3 regions of the Glutamicibacter sp. NPDC090743 genome follow, and region 1 is predicted to be linked to each of the others. Evidence: riboswitches for the same ligand, from Rfam matches in the RefSeq annotation. Region 1 holds a riboswitch; each other region holds the start of a gene.
The links. A riboswitch is a leader RNA that binds a small molecule or an ion and turns the genes downstream of it on or off. The one in region 1 is predicted to bind S-adenosylmethionine.
Positions count from the first base shown of each region.

Region 2: linked by a shared signal. The riboswitch ahead of ACIQTS_RS04980 (acyl-CoA dehydrogenase family protein) and the one ahead of ACIQTS_RS07595 (bifunctional o-acetylhomoserine/o-acetylserine sulfhydrylase) in region 1 are both predicted to bind S-adenosylmethionine.
Region 3: linked by a shared signal. The riboswitch ahead of ACIQTS_RS14150 (ABC transporter ATP-binding protein) and the one ahead of ACIQTS_RS07595 (bifunctional o-acetylhomoserine/o-acetylserine sulfhydrylase) in region 1 are both predicted to bind S-adenosylmethionine.

Region 1 is NZ_JBIVXE010000003.1:238,657-245,545, reverse strand. It holds gene ACIQTS_RS07605 (GNAT family acetyltransferase) at 1-284, shown strand, start outside; gene ACIQTS_RS07600 (VOC family protein) at 346-990, opposite strand; SAM riboswitch class IV at 1,163-1,282, shown strand; gene ACIQTS_RS07595 (bifunctional o-acetylhomoserine/o-acetylserine sulfhydrylase) at 1,374-2,717, shown strand; gene ACIQTS_RS07590 (homoserine O-acetyltransferase) at 2,720-3,865, shown strand; gene ACIQTS_RS07585 (SGNH/GDSL hydrolase family protein) at 3,948-4,805, opposite strand; gene ACIQTS_RS07580 (SHOCT domain-containing protein) at 4,874-5,272, opposite strand; gene ACIQTS_RS07575 (alpha/beta fold hydrolase) at 5,619-6,269, shown strand; gene ACIQTS_RS07570 (RNA-binding S4 domain-containing protein) at 6,270-6,500, opposite strand; gene ACIQTS_RS07565 (glycine--tRNA ligase) at 6,681-6,889, shown strand, end outside.
Region 2 is NZ_JBIVXE010000002.1:323,511-330,399, forward strand. It holds gene ACIQTS_RS04955 (DUF202 domain-containing protein) at 1-145, opposite strand, end outside; gene ACIQTS_RS04960 (YidH family protein) at 145-492, opposite strand; partial or broken gene ACIQTS_RS04965 (MBL fold metallo-hydrolase) at 579-800, shown strand; gene ACIQTS_RS04970 (MBL fold metallo-hydrolase) at 813-1,595, shown strand; gene ACIQTS_RS04975 (acyl-CoA dehydrogenase family protein) at 1,713-2,942, opposite strand; gene ACIQTS_RS04980 (acyl-CoA dehydrogenase family protein) at 2,971-4,197, opposite strand; SAM riboswitch class I at 4,248-4,338, opposite strand; gene ACIQTS_RS04985 (hypothetical protein) at 4,613-4,987, shown strand; gene ACIQTS_RS04990 (GntP family permease) at 5,063-6,424, opposite strand; gene ACIQTS_RS04995 (CdaR family transcriptional regulator) at 6,716-6,889, opposite strand, start outside.
Region 3 is NZ_JBIVXE010000006.1:235,941-242,829, forward strand. It holds gene ACIQTS_RS14130 (NAD(P)H-binding protein) at 1-658, shown strand, start outside; gene ggt (gamma-glutamyltransferase) at 874-2,697, shown strand; gene ACIQTS_RS14140 (LLM class flavin-dependent oxidoreductase) at 2,780-4,183, opposite strand; gene ACIQTS_RS14145 (acyl-CoA dehydrogenase) at 4,241-5,572, opposite strand; SAM riboswitch class I at 5,588-5,679, opposite strand; SAM riboswitch class I at 5,947-6,048, shown strand; gene ACIQTS_RS14150 (ABC transporter ATP-binding protein) at 6,054-6,875, shown strand.

The DNA.
Region 1 (6,889 bases):
TGCTGTCCATCGTTGAGAACGATCAACTCATGGCTACTGCGATGGTTGGCCATGATGGCCACCGAGGTTGGCTCTACTATGTTGCGGTGGATCCGTGCCGGCAGGGCAACGGACTGGGAAGGGCGCTGGTGGATGCCGCTGTCCTGTGGCTGCGGGATCTCGGCGTGCCCAAGGTGCAGCTCATGGTCCGCGAGGAGAACTCTGCCGTCATCGATTTCTATGAACGGCTGGGCTTCGAAGACCAGCACGTCGCGGTCCTGGGGAAGCGGCTGGACCGGCCTTAAGGAAAAGAAAGTAGGTGGGGACGCCATTGTCCCCGCCTACTTGCGATCTCTGCGGAACTGTTTACAGCACCACGGTTCCGGACTCGGTCTCAAAGGTAACCGACATGATGCCCGGAGTGCCATTCGGCGCTTCATATTGCATGGTGACAGCGCCCAAATTGACGTTCTGCGGCTGGCCCAGCCAATCCAGCACCCGTTCACGCGAGCCGGCGATGGCGATCTGGCTGATGGCGCCGGCAGGTTCCAGCGCCTTGGACGGATGCAGCTCCTCGGATCCTTCATCCCAGGAAATCAGGTACGGGCACTGCGGATCGGCGATCAGGCCCTTGATGCCAATCTGCTGCCAGGTCAGTTCGCGGCCATCAGGGAACTTCCGGTTGCCCGGCACCGACTTGCGGCCCAAGCGGTCCTCGGCACTGGATAGGTCCTCCACCGAGACGCACCAGCCCATCCAGCCGCCGCCGAGCTCCGAACGGGCGCGAACCGCCTGTCCGAAGGGTGCCTTGTCGCTGGCCGGGTGGTTCAGGACTTCAACCACCTCCAGGTACTGGCCATGCTTGAGCGGGAAGATGACATTGCGTGTTCCGAATCGTGGATGCACGCCGCCCTTGACGAATTCCAGTCCAAGGGACTCGGAGATTCTTTCAGCGGTTGGCAACAGCCCGTCTGGGCCGCATGCATAACTTACGTGATCTAGCCTCATCATGTGCCCATCATGGCAACATGTGATGCGAGTCTCTACTTAGGCACACCTAAGTGCCGTGATGCTATCGAATACTCTGCGATGAACCTGCAATATTCGCGAAATATGACCGATTGAGTCCAATGACGAGCCCTTGCGTTGCAAAGATCTTCGGTTTTCGGGCAAACTGGTACCAGGTCATGAGTCCCAGTAACAAGCCCCGGCTTACTGGGCGGCAACCCTCCAACCGCGGTGGGGTGCCCCGGGTGAAGACCTGGCCCTTGAACGCACAAGGCATCAAGGACAAGCGCGGGTTACCCCTGGAAGTCGTCACGATATGGTGCTTCCTGTCGGTGTCTTTTCAGTGGCGTACCCCCATAGTCATGAAACGCTATTTGGAGGAAACCATGAGCAATAACTGGTCATTTGAAACCCGTCAGATCCACTCCGGCCAGACCCCGGATCCGACGACCGGAGCACGGGCTCTCCCGATTTTCCAAACCACCTCTTTCGTCTTCCCCAGCGCCCAGAGCGCTGCTGCACGTTTCGCGCTGCAGGAACTGGAGCCGATCTACACCCGTATCGGCAACCCGACCACTGACGCGGTGGAAACCCGCATCGCTGACCTGGAGGGCGGCGTTGGAGCACTGCTGCTCTCTTCGGGACAGGCTGCCACCACTTTCGCCATCTTGAATTTGGCCGAAGCCGGCGACCACCTGGTGGCCAGCCCCAGCCTGTATGGCGGAACCCAGAACCTGCTCAAGCACACGCTCAAGCGCCTGGGCATCGAGGTCACCTTCGTTTCGGACCCGGACAACCTGGATGATTGGCGTGCCGCGGTGCGTCCGAACACCAAGGCCTTCTTCGGGGAAACCATCTCCAATCCGCGACAGGACGTCCTGGACATCGAGGGCATCTCGGCGATCGCCCACGAAGCTGGCGTGCCGCTGCTGGTGGACAACACCCTGGCCACCCCGTACCTGATCCGCCCGATCGAGTGGGGCGCGGATATCGTGATCCATTCGGCCACCAAGTTCCTTGGCGGCCACGGCAATGCCATTGCCGGTGTCATCGTGGACTCGGGCAACTTCGACTTCGCCAAGGACGCCGACCGCTTCCCGGGATTCAACACCCCGGACGAGTCATACAACGGCCTGGTCTTCGCCCGCGACCTGGGTGTCAACGGCATCCTGGGCGCCAATCTGGCCTACATCCTCAAGGCCCGCGTGCAGTTGCTGCGCGATTTGGGTTCCTCGGTTGCGCCGTTCAACGCGTTCTTGATCGCGCAGGGCCTGGAAACCTTGTCGCTGCGCATTGAGCGCCACGGCCAGAATGCCGTAGAAGTTGCCAATTGGCTCGAAGCCCGCGAGGAAGTGCAGAAGGTCGCCTACGCAGGCCTGAAGTCCTCGCCTTGGCATGAGCGTGCGCAGAAGTACAGCGATCAGGGCGCCGGCTCGATCATCGCGTTCGAACTGGAGGGCGGTTCGGAAGCCGGCCAGGCCTTCGTGGACGCACTGGTATTGCACTCCAATGTCGCGAACATCGGCGACGTGCGCTCATTGGTCATCCACCCGGCCTCCACCACCCATGCCCAGCTCTCCGAAGCTGAGCAGGTTGCGGCCGGCGTGAGCCCGGGACTGGTGCGGCTGAGCGTCGGACTGGAGAATATCAAGGATATTCTGGCCGATCTGGAACTGGGCTTCCAAGCTGTTGCAGCCCTCGAGAACAAGGAACTGCAGGAAACCCTCTAGGCATGGCATCCATTGTGACTACTGAAGATACTCTGCGCGCCGAAGAGCTCGCTGGCGGGCAAGACGGCATTTTGCGCCGTAAGTCCGTGGGGGAGCACCACTTCGAATTCGGTGGATTCCTTCCGGACGTGGTGCTGGCCTATGAAACGTGGGGGACGCTAGCAGCTGATGGCTCCAACGCGGTGCTGGTGATGCATGCGCTCACCGGTGACGCCCACGTTGCGCAAGGCGATTCGCAAAGCGCCGGCTGGTGGGAAGAACTCGTAGGCCCCGGCGCCACGGTTGACACCAATGAGTACTTTGTCGTGTCCATCAACATGGTGGGTGGTTGCAATGGTTCCACCGGCCCCTCGTCCTTGGGCGACCAGGGCCTGCCCTACGGTTCGAGCTTTCCCTTCGTCACCATCAAGGACTCGGTGCGCCTTGAAGCGCGGCTGGCCAAGCAACTGGGAATTGATTCCTGGCATGCGGTCATTGGCGGTTCGATGGGCGGTGCGCGCGCGTTGGAATACGCCGTCGAGTTCCCCGACCAAGTCAAGAACCTCGTAGTGATGGCCTCGAGCGCGCAGGCGACTGCCGAGCAAATTGCCTTTGCACAGGTGCAAACCCAATCCATCCGGTTGGATCCGCACTTCTGCAATGGCGACTACTACGGCAACGATGCGCGCCCGGACGCCGGTCTTGGCTTGGCTCGCCGCCTGGCCCACATCACCTATCGTTCCGAGGCCGAGCTTGAAACCCGTTTCTCGCGCAACCCGCAGGATGGCGAGAAGCCAACGGGTCTGCTCGAGGGGCCTCGCGGGCGGTACCAGGTGGAAAGCTATCTTGACCATCAGGCCAGCAAGTTGGTGAATCGTTTCGATGCCAACAGCTACCTGGTGCTCACCGAGGCGCTGATGAGCCATGATGTGGCTCGCGGCCATGAATCCCTGGAAGCCGCCTTGGCGCGACTGGCGAAGGTCAACGTGGTGGTTGCCGCGGTAACCACTGACCGGTTGTACTTTCCTGAGCAGTCAGTGAAGCTGGCTTCGTCGCTGGCCAAGCCAAAACCGGTGCACTACATTGATTCGCCGATTGGCCACGATGGATTCCTGACCGATGCCACGCAGCTCGATGGCGTGCTTCGGACCTTGGTGTTCGGAGACTGAACCCCGGAAGGGGCTCGGGAAGATTTCAAAGCCTGAAGCAGTTCCGCCAGTAATCGGTGGAACTGCTTCAGGCTTTTCATGCCTACTTGGCGCTGTCGCCGGCGCCGAGCGAGTCGTTTGGCTTGGTCTGCGCAAACGGCGTGGCCGAGGGCCGTTTCGGGGTGATGCCGTCGCCGGAGGACTGGTGGCGCAGGCGGCGCAATACCCAGGGAGCAAGATGCTCACGCGCCCACTGCAGATCCTCCTTGCGGGCTTCCCTCCAGCTGCGTTCATCCACGGCCGGAACGATTTCGGTGTCCAGCGGATGCGCGACGTTCAGCGAGTCCAGTGCCATGGCGGCAATGCGCTGGTGCCCGGCGGGGGAGAAGTGCAGGCGATCCGGTGCCCACATCTGGGATTGGTGCAACTCCTGCAAGGCCCACATGTCCGCCACGATGGCGTCGTGGCGGGCGGCTACGGTGCGCACGTTTTCGTTGTAGATCGCCACCTTGCCTCGGATGCTTCCCAAAACCGGGGTATCGCGAATATCGGGCCCGGTGAAGAGCAAGAGCGTGGCGCCCGTATCGGTGAGCTTGGCTACCGCATTGTCGAGGATATCTGCAATCTTGTCTGGATCCCCGCCCGGGCGCAGGACGTCGTTGCCGCCTGCGCAGAGCGAGATCAGATCGGGCTTCAGGTCAATGCAGGGATCGAGCTGTTCGGCAACGATCTGGCCGATCAGCCGGCCTCGAATGGCGAGATTGGCATACGAGAAGTCCGGGACGGTGCGGCTGAGCTCATGGGCCAAGCGGTCGGCCCAGCCAAGGTGGCGGCCGGTGCTCGACGGGTCGGGGTCGCCGATGCCCTCGGTGAACGAGTCCCCAATGGCGACATAGCGGCGCCACGGATGCAGTGGGGCATTGGCGGAAGTTGATGGTTCAGAAGCAGAATCGTTTGGCACGAATCTATTGTTACCAAAGGGTAACTTATAGTCAATCATTCCCGAGGATGATTCCATGAGCCGCCGTGCTAGACGCTCAAAGCGTCCCGGCGCGCCTGCAAGTACTCGTCGCGGGTAATGATTCCTCGCGAGTGCAGGGAATCGAGTTCGGCAAGCTTGTCCTCAAGGGATTTTTCCGGCGCCAGCATAGCTGAATTAGCGGCTCTTGCCATCAGTTCGGTTTCCAGGGTCAGCGGATCAAAACCGGCGCTCTTGGCTTTGCGGTAATTGCGCACCGCTACGAAGATGATCAATCCGATAACGGCGATAAAGAGCATGGCGAACAGGGGAGTGCCGACTGAAAATACGGTGTCCACGTTTTCGAATAGGGACGAAGCGCTTCCCGGGTCCGGTTCGATGTACCCGAAACTATCGAGATCCTCTTGCAGCTGCCCCGGAATATTGTCGCTGTATTCAATTTCGTCCATGGCGCCTATTCCTAACTCTGTCGCTGCCTCGTCCGGCGAGAGCGGCGTTCCGGAGGGCCGTGAGGCCGTTGGTCCAGTTGAACACGAAAAACTTGGAAAGCTAAGCAATTTTTACAAGATTTATAATCTTGTAACATGTCAACTGGATTTCCAGGCCTTGGAAGACCAAGGTTCCAGGAGAGTGCCGGCCAACGCCATCAGCAGATTCGACGGCGATTATGGGGAAGTTCTGCGGCACCCGGGCGCTGCCATCGCCGGTGGCCGGGGACTTGATGGAATCGGGTCGCGGAAGCGCTGAGCTAGCTGTAGTTCCCCGCTACGTCCTGTTCGATAGTCTTGGGGAACTATGACTATCCCGGATCAGGCTCCAGTGGCCATCATCTCCCGTAACGACGAATCCCGCCTTGGAACTCCGCTGCTGGTGTTCCTGCACGGCTATGGCTCGAATGAACAAGACCTCATGGGGCTCTCGCAGCATCTGCCCGAAGAGTTCACTTACCTCTCGGTGCGCGCACCGCTGCAAGCAGGCCCGGGGTACAGCTGGTTCCCGCTGACCCAGGAAATCGACTACTCCATCGAGTCGGTGGCACGCAGCGTCGAAGCGCTATGGGCATTGCTGGAACCGCTGGTAAAACAGCACTCCTCGATCACCCTGCTCGGTTTCTCCCAGGGCATGGCCATGGCCACTTCATTGGCACGCTACCAGCCCGATTCCATTGAAGCCGTCGTCGGGCTCTCGGGCTTCGCCGTGGATCCCGGGCCCCTGGAAATATTCGACGACGCGAAGCTGGCAGAAAAGCCGCTGCCGCTGTTCTGGGGCCGCGACCTGTCTGACCCGGTGATCACCCGGGACAAGATCGAATACACCCTGGGGTGGGTCCCGGGGCACACCGAATTGGCCAGCGAAACCTACCGGCAGATTGGCCACTCGGTGTGCATGGAAGAACTACAGGATGTGGCCGAGTTCCTCAACAGGGTCGTCCTGGGGAAAAGCTGACTACTGCTGGGCGGTGACCTTCACGCATTCACCATTCACGCACACCACGTCGCCGGGGCGGATCTGCGCCCCGCGACGGGTGTCCACCTCTCCATTGACGGTGACGATTCCGTCGGAAATCATTTCCTTGGCGTGGATGCCATCCTCGGCCAGGGAGGCAAGTTTGAGCAACTGGCCCAAGCGGATGGACTCGTCGCGGATTTCTAGGTCAAAAGCTTCGTTGGCACTCATGGCTTCCATTCTTCCCTAAATAAGTGCGCTGCATCGTAAGAATCGGCCAAAGGCGTGGAAGTTCACGTCGGCGTTACCTGATTCGGCTTCGTCTGCAGGCCGCGGAAACGATACCCTTGGAAGGTATGTATTTTTCTACGGACCGCAACCAGCGGCCTCGTAATTCCCATTGGAGTTGATATGGCGCCACAGTCCAAGCTAGACCAGGTTATTTCCCTCGCAAAGCGTCGAGGATTCGTTTTCCAGGCTGGTGAAATCTACGGTGGTTCCCGTTCGGCATGGGATTACGGTCCCCTGGGCACCGAACTGAAGGAAAACATCAAGCGCGAGTGGTGGCAGAACTTCGTTCGCGGCCGCGAGGACATGGTTGGCCTGGACTCGTCGATCAT
Region 2 (6,889 bases), on a different contig from region 1:
GCAGGATCACGGCCAGGCCATAGTGCGGAAGCCAGCGCAGGAAGACCGCGGAAACCACGAGAAATGAAACCATTGTCCGGTTCCACGCGAAGACGGTGCGCTCTGGCTGCAACCCCGGGTCGCTGATCTCGATGGGCTCTTTCATCACGAGCTGAGGGACCAGAAAATCATGGCGATCGCTGCCAGTGAGGCCACCACGGCACCGAATGCCAGCAGCGGGACAATGGCGGGAATCGGCAACGGCCTGCCGGTGCGCATGCTGCGTTCCACGCGGACCCAGCGCACGGCTGCACCGGCGGCAATCAGGATGCCGACGCCGATCACCAGCACCGCCAGCCAGGTGCGAACTGGCGACGGGAAGGCCTCTGCGGCGAATGCCTCCAGCGCTGTGCCGCCCGCGAGGAAGGCTAGCGAAGTTCGAATCCAGGCCAAGAAGGTGCGCTCGTTGGCCAGCGTGAAGCGCGGGTCAGGCTCACTGCCCCGTGGCAATATCCAGCGTGAAAGCGGATGATGGCATCAGCTTGCCGATGAAATAACCCGTCTACAGGAGACAGATGAAGCCAGTGATGAAGACCGGAATGCATGCAGTGGCGCTTGGAACTGCTGGCGGCCCGCTATTGAGGCCGGATCCAGGAACCGGTCACCGTCGCGGAATTTCTACCGCGATCGTTGTGGACGGCCACGCTTACTTGGTGGATTGCGGCCATGGCGTCGGTTTGGGCCTGGCTGAGATCGGGATTCACCCCACTTCCCTGCGCGGAATTTTCATTACCCATCAGCATTCAGACCACGTCATTGACCTGAATTCTGTCATGGTCCTGGGCGGCCTTGGGTTCCGCGGCACCGAGGGTCGGCAGGTTCCTGTTTTCGGACCGGGTGATCGAGGAGTGCTGCCCTCGATGCAGACAGCGTCCGAAGAACCGGAAGCCATATTTCCGCAGTCGCCCACACCCGGGACCAACGCCATGGTCAACTTGCTGCTGCGCGCCCATGCGACAGATCTCAACGATCGCCGACGGGATTCGGCGGCACCTGATATTTCGGATATTTTCCATGGCGTAGATATCGAGATTCCCGCCGGCACAGGCTTCCACCCCAACCACAACAACCATCCGGACATGGAGCCTTTTGAAATATACGCTGATCGGCATGTAAAAATTAGCGCTATCCTGGTCCAGCACCAACCTATCGCTCCGGCATTCGCATTCCGCTTTGATTCGAGATATGGATCGGTCGTGGTTTCCGGCGATACAGCGCCAAGCGCAAATCTTGCGCGCCTGTCCCAAGGCTGCGACTTGCTGTTCCATGAAGCTATTGATCTGGAGGCCATCGCTCGTAGCTACCCGCATGCCTCATCCTCCGAACTGGAAGCGAGCATGGGACATCATCGGCGCGCGCACACCACCGCAGAAGACGCAGGTCGAATCGCCCAGCGGGCTGGAGCACGGAACTTGGCGCTGCATCATTTGGTTCCCGCTGGATCTGGAATGGAAGTTTGGCAGCGGGTTTCGAAACAGTTCTCTGGCGGCCTCTTCGTGCCCCGCGACTTGGATATCTTCCATATCGCAAGTGGCACGGTTACCCAGGTGCGCTAGGGCCAAGGCCGGCAGCTATCCGTCAGGCGACTGGAACGATGGTCGATCAATTGCCCCGGGCCGACGACCACGAGCCCAGCACCGGCAAAGGATGCTGGGCCCGCAAGACCATGGAATCTACTTTGATGCACCAATCGCCCACACGCGCGGAAGCTCGGTGCCATTGACCGCCAGGTCGCCAATCAACCGCGCCTTGAACACCCAGGGGTTGTGGTTGCCGGCGGTACGGGCATTGCGCCAGTGCCGGTCCAGGTTCTTGGTAACGCTCGTGGCGCTGGCGGCCAGCGCATCAAAAGCGTGGGTGATCGCGTTGAGGACCAATGGCGTGAGCACCACCTGCGCCTGGGCGCTGGCCAGCTCTGCCGCATCGTTGGCTGCTTCGTCCTCATCCCCGGTCACCTCGCCGGTGTGCAGCGCCTGCGCAGTTTCATAGGCTCCCTGCAATGCCGTCGACACTCGTTCCACCGTTGCCGCGGCAGCGAAGGCCGCCGCGGAGACCTCGCCGATCACCTGCAGCAGCTGCGGGTCTTCGGCCGCCAGATTGGCCGCGGCATGGCTGAAGGTCCGCTTGCGCGCCTTCAGCTCGGCGGCGAAGTCGCGCTCGGCTGCTTTGGCGGAGCCGGCCAGAACAGCGAGCAGCACCTGCTGGTAGAAAGCTGTCTGGTACTTGAAACGCGTATCGAAGTCGATGAGGTCTTCTTCGGCGACAATCGCATCGGTGAAGGTGGAGGTGCCGGTACCCGTGGTGCGCTGGCCGAAGCCATCCCAGTCATCGGCCAGCTCGACGCCGGGCTGGTGGCGGTTGACTGCGGCGATCACGCGCTTTCCGGTGTCGGTGCGCTCTGCGTAGGTATCGAGCCAGTCGGCGAAGATCGAGCCGGTGGAGTAGTACTTGGTGCCGTTGATCTTGAATCCGCCCTCGCCGTCCGGGGTGACCTTGGTGATCACGTCCCCGACCTTGACGGTGCCGACCTCGGTCCAGGAGTTACCCACCAGTTCTCCCGCCACGAAGCGGGCCAGCCACTTGTCGCGCCCCGGGCCGGGGGCCGCAACCAGACGGTCCTCGACGAAGGCGAAGTGCGCGCGCAGCGCTTGGGCAATATTGGAATCCGCGGCCGCGAGATCCACGAAGAGCTCGAAGAGTTCGGGCAGCGTAGCACCGGCACCCCCGTGCGATTCCGGGATCCGAACCGCACCAAAGCCGGCAGCAGCCAGGTCCGCGACCTGCTGGTAGGGCAATTCGCCGGTGCGGTCGCGTTCAGCTGCACCCTGCGCAATGCGCGCGAAGAGCGGTGCGAAGCGGTTTTTGAGTCCTGCGAGTCGATTGCCAGTTGCAAGTACAGTCATCGTTCAGTCCAATCCGGGAGAAGTTTTCTTAGGTGTACAGCGAGAGCGGCTGGGACTCTCCGCGCAGGAAGTAGGCGCCGACCTCGATCTTCTTGTAGTCCACTGGGTCGTGCAGCGAATGGGTGCGCACATTGCGCCAGTACAGGTCCAGACCCACCGAGTTCGCAGTCGAAGATGAACCGGTCACCTCGAAGATCCGGTTCGCCACATCCACTCCCACCTCAGTGGAGACCACCTTGGCTTCAGCAATTTCCACGGCCAACGCCGCTCGTTCGGGCCGGGTGACTTCCCCGGCCTTCGAGAGCAGGGCATCGAATTTCCGGCCCAGCTTCTCGGTCAGCGCCGCCACTGCTGCAGTGCGGGCTTTGAGCTCTCCGACGGTGCGCTGGAAGATCGGGTCCTGCGAGTAGGTCTCTGCCTGCGAGAACAGCCAGGCGTTCTTGCGGCCCAGCAAGATCTGCTTGCCGCGCTCCAGTGCTCCCTGGGCGATGCCCAGGTAGAAGTTGGCGAAGGCCAACTGGATACCGGGGGTAAGCAGGGTGGAGACCGGTTCATCGGTGACGAATCCCAGCAAGTCCCCTGCTTCGAGCCGCACGTTGTGGAACTTCAAGGAATTCGACGCGCTCAGCCGCTGTCCCAGGTAGTCCCAGTCGTCAACGATTTCCAAGCCATCGATATCGCGTGGCAGAACCAACGCGAGAATCTGCCCGTCGTATTCTCCGCCCTGGACCAGCGCGTTGATGACGATGACCTCGCCAACACCGGAACCCGTGGAGAATCGCTTGGCTCCATGCAGTCGGTAGCCGTCCCCTTCGGCGCTCAGCGTCAAATCCGGATCAACTGGATTCACCGAATCGCCCCAGAGCCAGCCACCTTCCACGGTGCGCTGCCACCATGCCCCTTGCGCTTCTGCCGGGGCGTAGAACGCAATGCCGGACTGGTTGATGTAGTGGTAAGCCAGCAACTGCGAGATGGAGCCATCAGCTGCGGCCAGTATGCGGACCGCTTCGAAAGCCATTTCCCAATGGGCTCCGGCTCCGCCGAATTCTGCAGGCACCAAGAGATTGAGCAACCCGGCTTCGCGCAGCAGCTGCACTTCGGCGAAAGGCTGGGCGTTCTTTCGGTCGCGTTCGAGCGCGTCAGCCGCCAGCTGGCCAGCTACTTGCTGGGCGACGTCGCGCCAATGAGCCAGTTCAGCTTCATCAGCAGTGCCGGTGTAGGGCACGCGCGGCAATTGGGTATCCAGTACAGTCATCTTCGTTCTCCTCTTGGGCTATGGATTCCGAAGGATGCAGAAAATCTGCGGATCCATCGAACCTGGCGTTAGCACTACCTGCGGAGTGCAGGCTTGCTGCGGCGTCTCGGAGCCAGGCCTCTCAGCCGCTCTGGATGGGTTGTGCTCCGAGTCAAGCATTACTGGCAGGTCCTCGGGAAGGGCGCTGTCATGCGGAGGAACAGCAGGACAAAATACGTCATCTTCGCGCCTTCGCCCTGCCGGAAAACGGGCAGATAAGACGTCATATGACCTTCGCATGACGCACTTGGCATGCCGGAACTGGATCTCAAGAGCGTTCCCGCAGGCATCGATTGGGAACACAGCGTGGATCAGGGCACTTCCATGCGACCGCATAGAATGGCCATTCAAGATCAATCGGCAGAAGAGGCGGCAAGTGGATCCAGCAGGCGTGATTGCCTTCATGTTCGGGTTGCTGAGCATAACGCTGGTCGCAGCGTTCCTCGCCCCGATGGCACGGGACCGGAAGCTCGCTCGCAATGCGGCGATCGGCATCAAGACGCGCCACACCTTGGCCAGCGATGGGGCCTGGCTCGCCGGGCATCAGCAGGCTGCGCCCCTGCTTGCCGCGGCTTCCTGGGCCGGTTGGGCGGCATTGGCCAGCGCAGCAGTTCTCTGCCTGCTGGGCCAATTCGGTTTCGCCTTCGCCGCGACCGGAGCCGGCTACCTGGCCGCCATCGCGTTGCTGGTGATCTCGACTGCCACAGCGAATAAGGCCGCGCGGAGCTTCCCGGCGGCAGGCCTGGGCTAATCCAGTACTGCTTAAAGCAACGGATCGCGCCATCTGCCGATGGCGCGATCCGTTGCTTTCTTGGAAGGCGTGCTGCTAAAGCAGTACGGCTCCCAGGACCAGTACAGTCAGGAACCCCGCGGTGCCCTGGATGGCGGTAGCCACGCTCAGGGTCTTGTAGGCGGTGATCACCGGAATGCGGCTGAGCTGCGAGACGACCCAGAAGTAGGAGTCGTTGGCGTGCGAGACAACCATCGCACCGGCGCCTACTGCCAATACGGATAGCACCATGCCCAGCTCCGAACCCAAGCCCAGGGAGCCGAGCATCGGAGCGACCAGCGCGGAAGTGGTCACCATTGAGACGGTGGACGAGCCCTGGGCGGACTTCAGTGCAGCGGCGATCAGGAATGGCACAGCCAGGCCCAAGCCCAGTCCGCTGAGTGAATCCGAAAGAATCGTGGTCAGATCCGACGCGGCCAGGACCGCGCCGAAGCCGGCGCCGGCACCGGTGATCAGCAAGATCGGAGCAGCGGTGCGTACAGCTTCGTTCATCTGCTCATTGAAGACCGCCAGCTTGCTGCCACCGCTCAAAAGGAAAGTCGAGGAGATCAAGCCGAAGATCAGCGCAATAACTGGCGTCCCCAGGAAGGAAAGGATTTCCAGGGCAGCGCCTTCGCCCATCGGGTGCGAGGGCAGCTTCGCAATGGATGCGGCACAGATCAGCACCAGCGGAACCAGGATCGGCATGAAGGCCAGCGCCGGGCTGGGCAATTTTCCGAAGCTTGCACGCAGCTGCTCATAGTCGAGTTCGGAGATGTCATTGTGGTCGTCGCTTGGCAACGGGGTCCATTGGGACTTGTTGAAGCGGCTGGCGTAGGCCAAGCCGGCAAGTGCCGAGATGGCCGCAACGGGCAATCCGACAGCGATGATCAAGCCCAGGTTATCGGCAATGCCGATGCTTTCGGCTGCGGCCAGCGGGCCCGGAGTTGGAGGCACCATGGTGTGGGTCGCGTACAGGCCGGTCATCAGGGCGATGGAAGTTGCCAGCCCGGAGACCCCGGTACGCAGGGTGATGGCTTTGCGCAGCGAGTTGAGCACCACGTATCCCGAGTCGCAGAAGACCGGAATGGAAACGATGTAGCCGATAATCGATAGCGTCAGGTTGGGGAACCGGGTACCGAGGACCTTGATCAGCGCATCTGCCATGGAGATCGCGGCGCCGGATTTCTCCAGGATGACACCGATCATTGTTCCGAACAGGATCACCAGTCCGATATTTCCCATGGTGCTGCCAAAGGCCGTGGTGACCGTCGAAGCCACGTCGGCCAGCGGAATCCGGTAGGCGAAGGCCGCCAGGATAGCTGCGCCAACGAGGGCGAGGAATGGGCTGATCTTCAAGCGTGCTGTGACCATCACGATGGCCACAACAAGGATCAGCAGAACAAGCAGTTCGTACACGGCGGGTTGGCTCCTTTGCCAATATCGGTAGTTCAATGCGCCCAGCCCGCAATGGCTCAACGGGTGGACCAGCCCTATCGGCAAAGCTGCTCAAGGCTTTGCCCGTTGGGCTAGATGCCACCGTGCCACCCCGGTTTCGGGCGCAAAGATCGATCATCTTGCCAATACTAGGAAAAGTGACCCCGAATACCTATGGGCACACGACCACATTTCCCTGGGTTCGAAAGAGCCAATGTGTGCAAACACCCCACCCTTCCCAGCCCCGGCGCCAGCTCCCTTCGTTTCCAGGGCCTAGAAAACATGCAGCTGGCCCAAGGCCACTCTCGCGTAGATGGCATGCTGGAGTTTCAGGGATTCGCTGGACCGCCGAATATCGACGCCGCTGACCTGGCTTATCCGCTCAAGTCTTTGCACCAAGGTATTGCGGTGAATATGCAGATCCGTGGCCGCTTGGCTCATCGAAGC
Region 3 (6,889 bases), on a different contig from region 1:
CAAGCTGCTGCTGATTTCGGCCAGCGAGGTGGGCCAGCGCGTTGCCCAGCATGAGAACGTCATCAATGCCGCCAAGCACGTGGATGTCTCGCTGATCGCCTACACCTCCATTGCCAACGCCCTGTCCGGCGGCATGAAGCTCGCCGAGGAGCACATCGCCACCGAACGGCTGCTGGCCGGATCCGGCATCGACTACGTGCTGTTGCGCAATGGATGGTACATCGAGAACTACACCGACCAGTTGATGGGCTACCTCAACAGCGGCACGGTGCTCGGTGCCGCCGGCGACGGCAAGATCAGCGCTGCCGCCCGTGCAGACTATGCGGATGCCGCTGCGGCCGTGCTGCTTTCCGAGGAAGACCAGAACGGCAGGATCTACGAGCTGGGCAGCGACAAGCCATTCACCCTCGCCCAGCTTGCTGGCGCGGTTGGCGCTGCCGCCGGCCAGGACATCGCCTACCAGGAAATGGATCCCGGGCAACTGGAAAAGATCTACGCTGATGCCGGCGTCCCCGGACCGTTCGCGCACATCCTCGTCGATACCGACATGCGCATTCGAGAAGGAGCGCTGGAGGTGGACTCCGGGGAGCTGGCTCAGCTGATCGGCCGCGCCCCGGCTTCCTTGGGCAAAGTCATCAAGGACAACCTGGACAAGTAGCCCAGGTGTACTAGGGTTCCAGCGGGCAGGCACTGGCGGCGATCGAGGCCGCGGTGCCTGCCCGCCGCTTTAACGCGTCACAACCCGGAATATTCGCGCGGCAATGCCGAAATTGCCGCGCAAACCCATGGTGCTGCGTGTCACAACCGCGTGGCGAGTTCCCGCTCCCGTAAATTTGCGCATACTTCATCCCCACCTGCAGAGGAGATCAAAGCATGCCACGAGTACGTTTAAGATCAGTTGCCTGCGCGGCAGCCATCGCCTTGGGCCTGGGAGCTTTCTCAGCGCTTCCGGCGAGCGCCGAACCACGGCACACCCAGAAGGACCCGACCGCCATCGGCACTGGAGGCGCAGTCTCGTCGGTTGATCCGGAAGCCACGGCTGCCGGCATCGAAATCCTGCGCAAGGGAGGCAACGCCGTCGATGCGGCTGTGGCAACCGCGGCGGCACTGGGCGTCACCGAACCCTATAGCGCAGGCATTGGCGGCGGCGGATACTTCATGCACTACGATGCGAAGTCGGGCAAGGTCAGCACCATCGACGGCCGCGAAACCGCCCCGGCAGGCATTGGGCATGATGCCTTCATCGATCCTGGAACCGGCGAGCCGTATAACTTCACCCCGGACCTGGTCACCAGTGGTGTGGCCGTAGGCGTGCCCGGGACAGTGGCCACCTGGCAGCGCGCACTGGATAATTGGGGTTCGCAGAACCTGAAACAGGTTCTGCGGCCGGCGACCCAGATCGCTTCACGCGGCTTTGTCATCGACGAGACGTTCCGCGAGCAGACCCTGGACAACAAGGAACGGTTCGCCGCGTTCACCTCCACGAGCGAATTGTTCCTGCCCGGCGGAGATGCTCCGGAAGTCGGGAGCATTTTCAAGAATCCGGATCTCGCACACACCTACCGGATGCTGGCCAAGCAAGGCATTGATGGATTCTATGAGGGCGAACTGGCTGCCGACATCGCCCAAACGGTACAGGCGCCGCCAAAGAGCGAAGACACCACCCTCCCGGTTCCCGCAGGGCAGCTGGGCACCGCCGACCTGGCCGGCTACGAAGTGGTGGAGCAGGCACCGACAAAGGTGAACTACCGGGGCTACGACGTCTTCGGCATGGCTCCTTCTTCCAGTGGCGGAACGACCATCGGCGAATCGCTGAACATTCTGGGCGAATTCGATTTGCCAGCCATGGAAGAACCCGATGCCTTGCATCATTATTTCGAGGCAACTGCGCTCGCCTACGCTGATCGCGGCAAGTACGTCGGCGACCCCGCGTTCACCAGCGTCCCGACCCGGACCTTGACGGACAAGTTATTCGGCGCGGATCGTGCCTGCGCCATTGATCCGGATCAGGCCGCAACGAAGCCGGTCGCTCCGGGCGACCTTGAAAACTATGATGGCCAATGCCCTGCGGCTACCAGCGAACCGGTAGTGGAGCAGGATACGGAGAACATCTCCACCACCCATCTGTCGGTCGTGGACCGTTGGGGCAATGCCGTTTCCTACACGTTGACCATCGAGCAGACCGGCGGCTCGGGTATGGTGGTCCCCGATCGCGGTTTCCTGCTGAACAACGAGCTGACCGATTTCTCCACGGTGTACGACCCGCAGGATCCGAACCGCATTGAACCTGGCAAGCGCCCGCGTTCCTCGATGGCTCCGACCATTGTCCTGCAGGACGGCGAGCCGGTGCTGGCCATCGGCTCCCCCGGTGGTTCAACCATCATCACCACGGTGCTGCAGACCCTGGTGAACCGCATTGATCTGGGCATGGATATCAGCGAAGCCATCGCCGCTCCACGTGCTTCCCAGCGCAATACGGCAGTGGTCACCGCGGAACCGGAGTTCATCCAAGCCCATGGTTCGGCGCTCGAAGCCTTCGGGCACAAGCTCGCGCCAGCTGGGGATTCCTTCACTCCGCAGGCGGAAATCGGGGCGGTTGAAGCGGTGGAAATCGCTGCCGACGGCACACTCACCGCCGCGGCCGAGCCCACGAGGCGCGGCGGCGGTTCAGCCATGGTGCTGCAGCCAACCGAATAGGCCCGCAGGCAGACGGCGGCCCCCGGCAACTTCATTCGAAGGTGCCGGGGGCCGCTGTCTGCTGCGCTAGCAGGCGATGCGCCTAGGCCTGCGCGGCCATCCGGTTGGAGATCTTGTACCGGGCTGCGCGGTGGGTGTCCTTCACGCGGTCGCCGGCGCCGAACATCTTGTGGCGCAGCGAGCCCTCGGTGTATTCGGTCTTGTAGACCCCGCGCGCCTGCAGCTCGGGAACCACGTACTCGACGATGTCCTCGAAGGTGCCCGGAGTGACAGCATAGGCGAGGTTGAAGCCGTCCACGTCAGTGTAGTCCACCCAGTCGATGAGCTTCTCGGCTACCTCGGCGCCGGAACCAACGGAGACCGGGCCGAATCCGCCCACGCCGATCCATTCGGCCAGCTGGCGGATGGTCCACGGCTTGCCGGTATCGCCGCTGGCCTTCTTGAAGGTTTCCACCGAGGACTGGATGGCGTTGGACTTCACGTCGTCGCCGATGACATCGTCGGGACCGTAGACGGACATGTCGATGCCGGTCCAGCCGGACAGCAGTGCCAGCGACCCCTCGATATCCACGTAGGAGCTGTAGTCCTGGAACTTCGCCTGGGCCAGTTCGGTGGTTTCGGCGGTAATGATGGTCTGCATGGCGAAGACCTTGATGTCGTAGCGGCCACGCCCGGCGGCCTCGGCAGCGTCACGGATCTTGCTGACCGCTTCCTTCAGCAGGTCGCGGGTGGGGCAATTGACGAAGATCGCTTCGGCGTTCGACGCGGCGAACTCGGTGCCGCGCTTGGAGGCGCCGGCCTGGTAGATCACCGGGGTGCGCTGGGTGGACGGCTCGGTGATGGCGATGCCCGGGACCTTGAAGTACTTGCCCTCGTGCTCGATCGGGTGCACCTTGGCCGGGTCGGTGTAGACGCCGGTGGCCTTGTTGTTCTGCACCGCGTCGTCTTCCCACGAGCCTTCGAGCAGCTTGTAGACCACCTCGAGGTACTCATCGGCGTGGTTGTAGCGCTCGTCGTGCTCCATCTGGTCTTCCTGGCCCATATTGCGGGCCGCCGATGGCAGGTAGCCGGTGACGACGTTCCAGCCCACGCGGCCGTTGGTCAGGTGGTCCAAGGTGGCCAAGCGGCGGGCGAAAGCGTACGGGTGCTCATAGGCGGTACCTGCGGTGACGCCGAAGCCGAGGTTCTGGGTCACAGCGGCCATGGCGGAAACCAGCATCATCGGGTCGTTGACCGGTGCCTGCGCGCCGGAGCCCAGCGGGGTCACGTTGGTGCCCTTGTACACGTCGTAGGTGCCCAGCACGTCAGCAAGGAACAGCCCGTCGAACTTCCCCTTTTCCAGCACCTTGGCCAGGTGGGTCCAGTAGCCCAGGGTGTTGTAGGTCGAGGCCTTGTCCTGCGGATGGCGCCACAGGCCCGGCGACTGGTGCACCACGCAGTTCATGTCGAATGCGTTGAATAAGATCTCGCGCTTGTTCTCGCTCATGGCTTTGCCCCCATAGGTCGGTAATCGTGGAAAGTTGCTGGTTTGCGTCGCAGGCCCTCAAGCCCGCTGGGTTGAATCTTCGCCGGTGACGGACAGCCGCTGCGGCTGGACACCGTTGATCTCGTAGTCCCCGACGATGCGCGCCTTGTAGATCGCCGGGTTATGCGTGGCGATGGTGCGCGCATTGCGCCAGTGCCGGTCCAGGTTGCAGCCGCTTCTGGTGGACGAGGCTCCCAGTCCGTCGAAGAGCTTGCTGGTCACGCCGATGGCCAGTGGCTGCACCACGGTTTGCGCGCGGTTGGCGGCCAGCTCGCATACTGCGTAGCGTTCTTCGTCGTTCAGTCCCGGGTCGCCCAAGGCGGCTTCAACTTCGAGTACCGCGCCGATCACCACGGAGTCGGCAGCGAAGGACTCCGCGGAAACTTCGCCCACCAGCTGGAGGACCTGGGGTTCCTGGTATACCGGCACCCCGGTTCCGGTGGTGAAGATGCGGGTGCGCGCCTGCACCGCGCTACGCAGGTCGTTCAGCGCGGCGCGGGCGATGCCGGCCTGCACGGCCATGAGCACCAGCTGGAAGATCGCCGCTTCGGAGTCATTGGTCTGCTGCGGCATGAAGCAATCCACCGGGACCTGGTGGAATTCGGTGGTGCCGGTTCCGGTAAGCCCCTGGCCGAATCCATCCCAGTCGTCGAGGATCTTGACGCCGCTGCGCTGGGTGGAGACCACGGCGATCTGGCGGCCGGCGAGCTCCGGGTGGGCCACGGCAACGGTGGTCCAGTCGGCAAAAATGGTGCCGGTGCAGTAGTACTTTTCACCGTCGATCACCCAGCGCCCGTCCACGGTGCTGGCCTTGGTGTTCAAGGTGCCCAGGGCGTTGCCACCGCGTTCGGTGTAGGCGTTGCCGATAATCTGCCCGGCAGCGATGCGAGCGACCCACTTCTTGCGCAGCTCTTCGTCCTCCAGCGCCAAGACGTTCTCGACGAATGCGACATGTGCACGCCACAGCTGGCCTACGTGGGAGTCCGCCTCGGACAGCTCGATGAGCAAGCGGAAGACATCCACCAGCCGTGCGCCGTAGCCCCCATCGGCAACGGAAAGGCGCAACGCACCGAACCGCTCGCGATTCAGCAGGCCTACCTGCTCGAAAGGAAGCACGCGGTTCAAGTCGCGGTCCTTGGCGGTTGCGGCGATCTGCGCAAAAACGGGACGGAAGATTTCGGCCAGCCGGTCGTATTGCTCATCCGCACTTGGTCCGGGGGTGATTTTCAGCAATTGCCTAGTCGGCAACTGTTCTTCAAACTTGTCCAGGCCCATTGCGGTGGCCTGCGAAGGGTCACTGAGCTGGTTGAAGTCCAGTCCGAGGGCATTGTGCGATTCACCAATAGGCATCAGGGTTCTCAATTCTTTCCATCGGTCCTGGCGGTAGCACCGTCCCGCTATTGGGGTGGTTGCTGCGGCGTCGTGGAGCCAGATCTCTCAGCCGCTCTGGATGGGTCGTAATTCATTTGTAACGGTAATAAACCGGTGATTCCAACCCGCGAAGTCACATTTCGTCCCAGTGCCGGCAGTGCCCATCTTCAAATTTCACAGCCTAATCCGTGTCCTGCCGAAGATGAGTTGCAAAGTTTTGCTTAATGTCGAGCAAACCAGCCTGCAATAAAATAAATAACGAAATTTCTGGGCAATGTGACGTAGTTGTCGAAGATTTTTTCATATTACGCGAGATTTGCGTTCAAATCGTTCGACTCGTTGTAATGGACACGTAACCATCCCGAGCGGCCGAGAGATCTGGCTCGTTGACGCCGCAGCAACCACCTTTGGAGTTTTGCTCTGCAGGCCGGTGCTACCGCCAGGACCGATGGAGATGAACATGACTCTTTCCTTTGCAGCGCCCGAGGCAGCTCCCGTTGTCTCAGCTTCAAGCGCCCTGGACGTGCAGTTCAGCAACGTGTCGCGGACCTTCACCACCAAGATGGAAAGCCGCACCGTCCTGGCCGATATCAACCTGCAAATTCCAGCAGGTCAAGTCGTGGCCATTCTTGGAGCCAGCGGTTGCGGAAAATCCACGCTGCTGCGTTCAGTATCGGGCTTGGACCACCCCACCACCGGCACCATCCGCACCGGCACCCGCGAGGTCACCGGCATCAACGAGTTATGCGCCGTTGCCTTCCAGGAGCCCCGGCTGCTGCCATGGCGCTCGGTTCGCCAGAACATTGCACTAGGCCTGGCACCGGAAACCGATAAGCGCGCCGGCAACTCGCTGATCGATGAGTTGATCGAGCTGACCGGTCTGAGCCATGCAGCCAGCTTGCGCCCACGAGAGATCTCCGGAGGCATGGCGCAGCGGGTTTCGCTGGCTCGCGCGCTGGCTCGGCGCCCGGGTGTATTGCTTCTTGATGAACCCTTCGGAGCCCTCGATGCGCTGACACGCTTGAAGATGCAGGATCTGCTGCTCTCGATTCACGCATCGTTCCCCACCACCGTTCTCATGGTGACCCATGATGTGGACGAGGCGTTGACTTTGGCTGACCGCGTGATTGTTCTGGGGCGAGGTGCTGGGCATAGTGCAGCGGGCGTCATCGAAGATCTGTCCATCTCAGCTGGGCATCCACGCCGGCATACCGATGAAAAGTTCGTTGCAGATCGTCTGCACCTATTGCGCCTGCTCGGCGTCGACCCAACCAACCATTAGTCCCGGGCACGCCG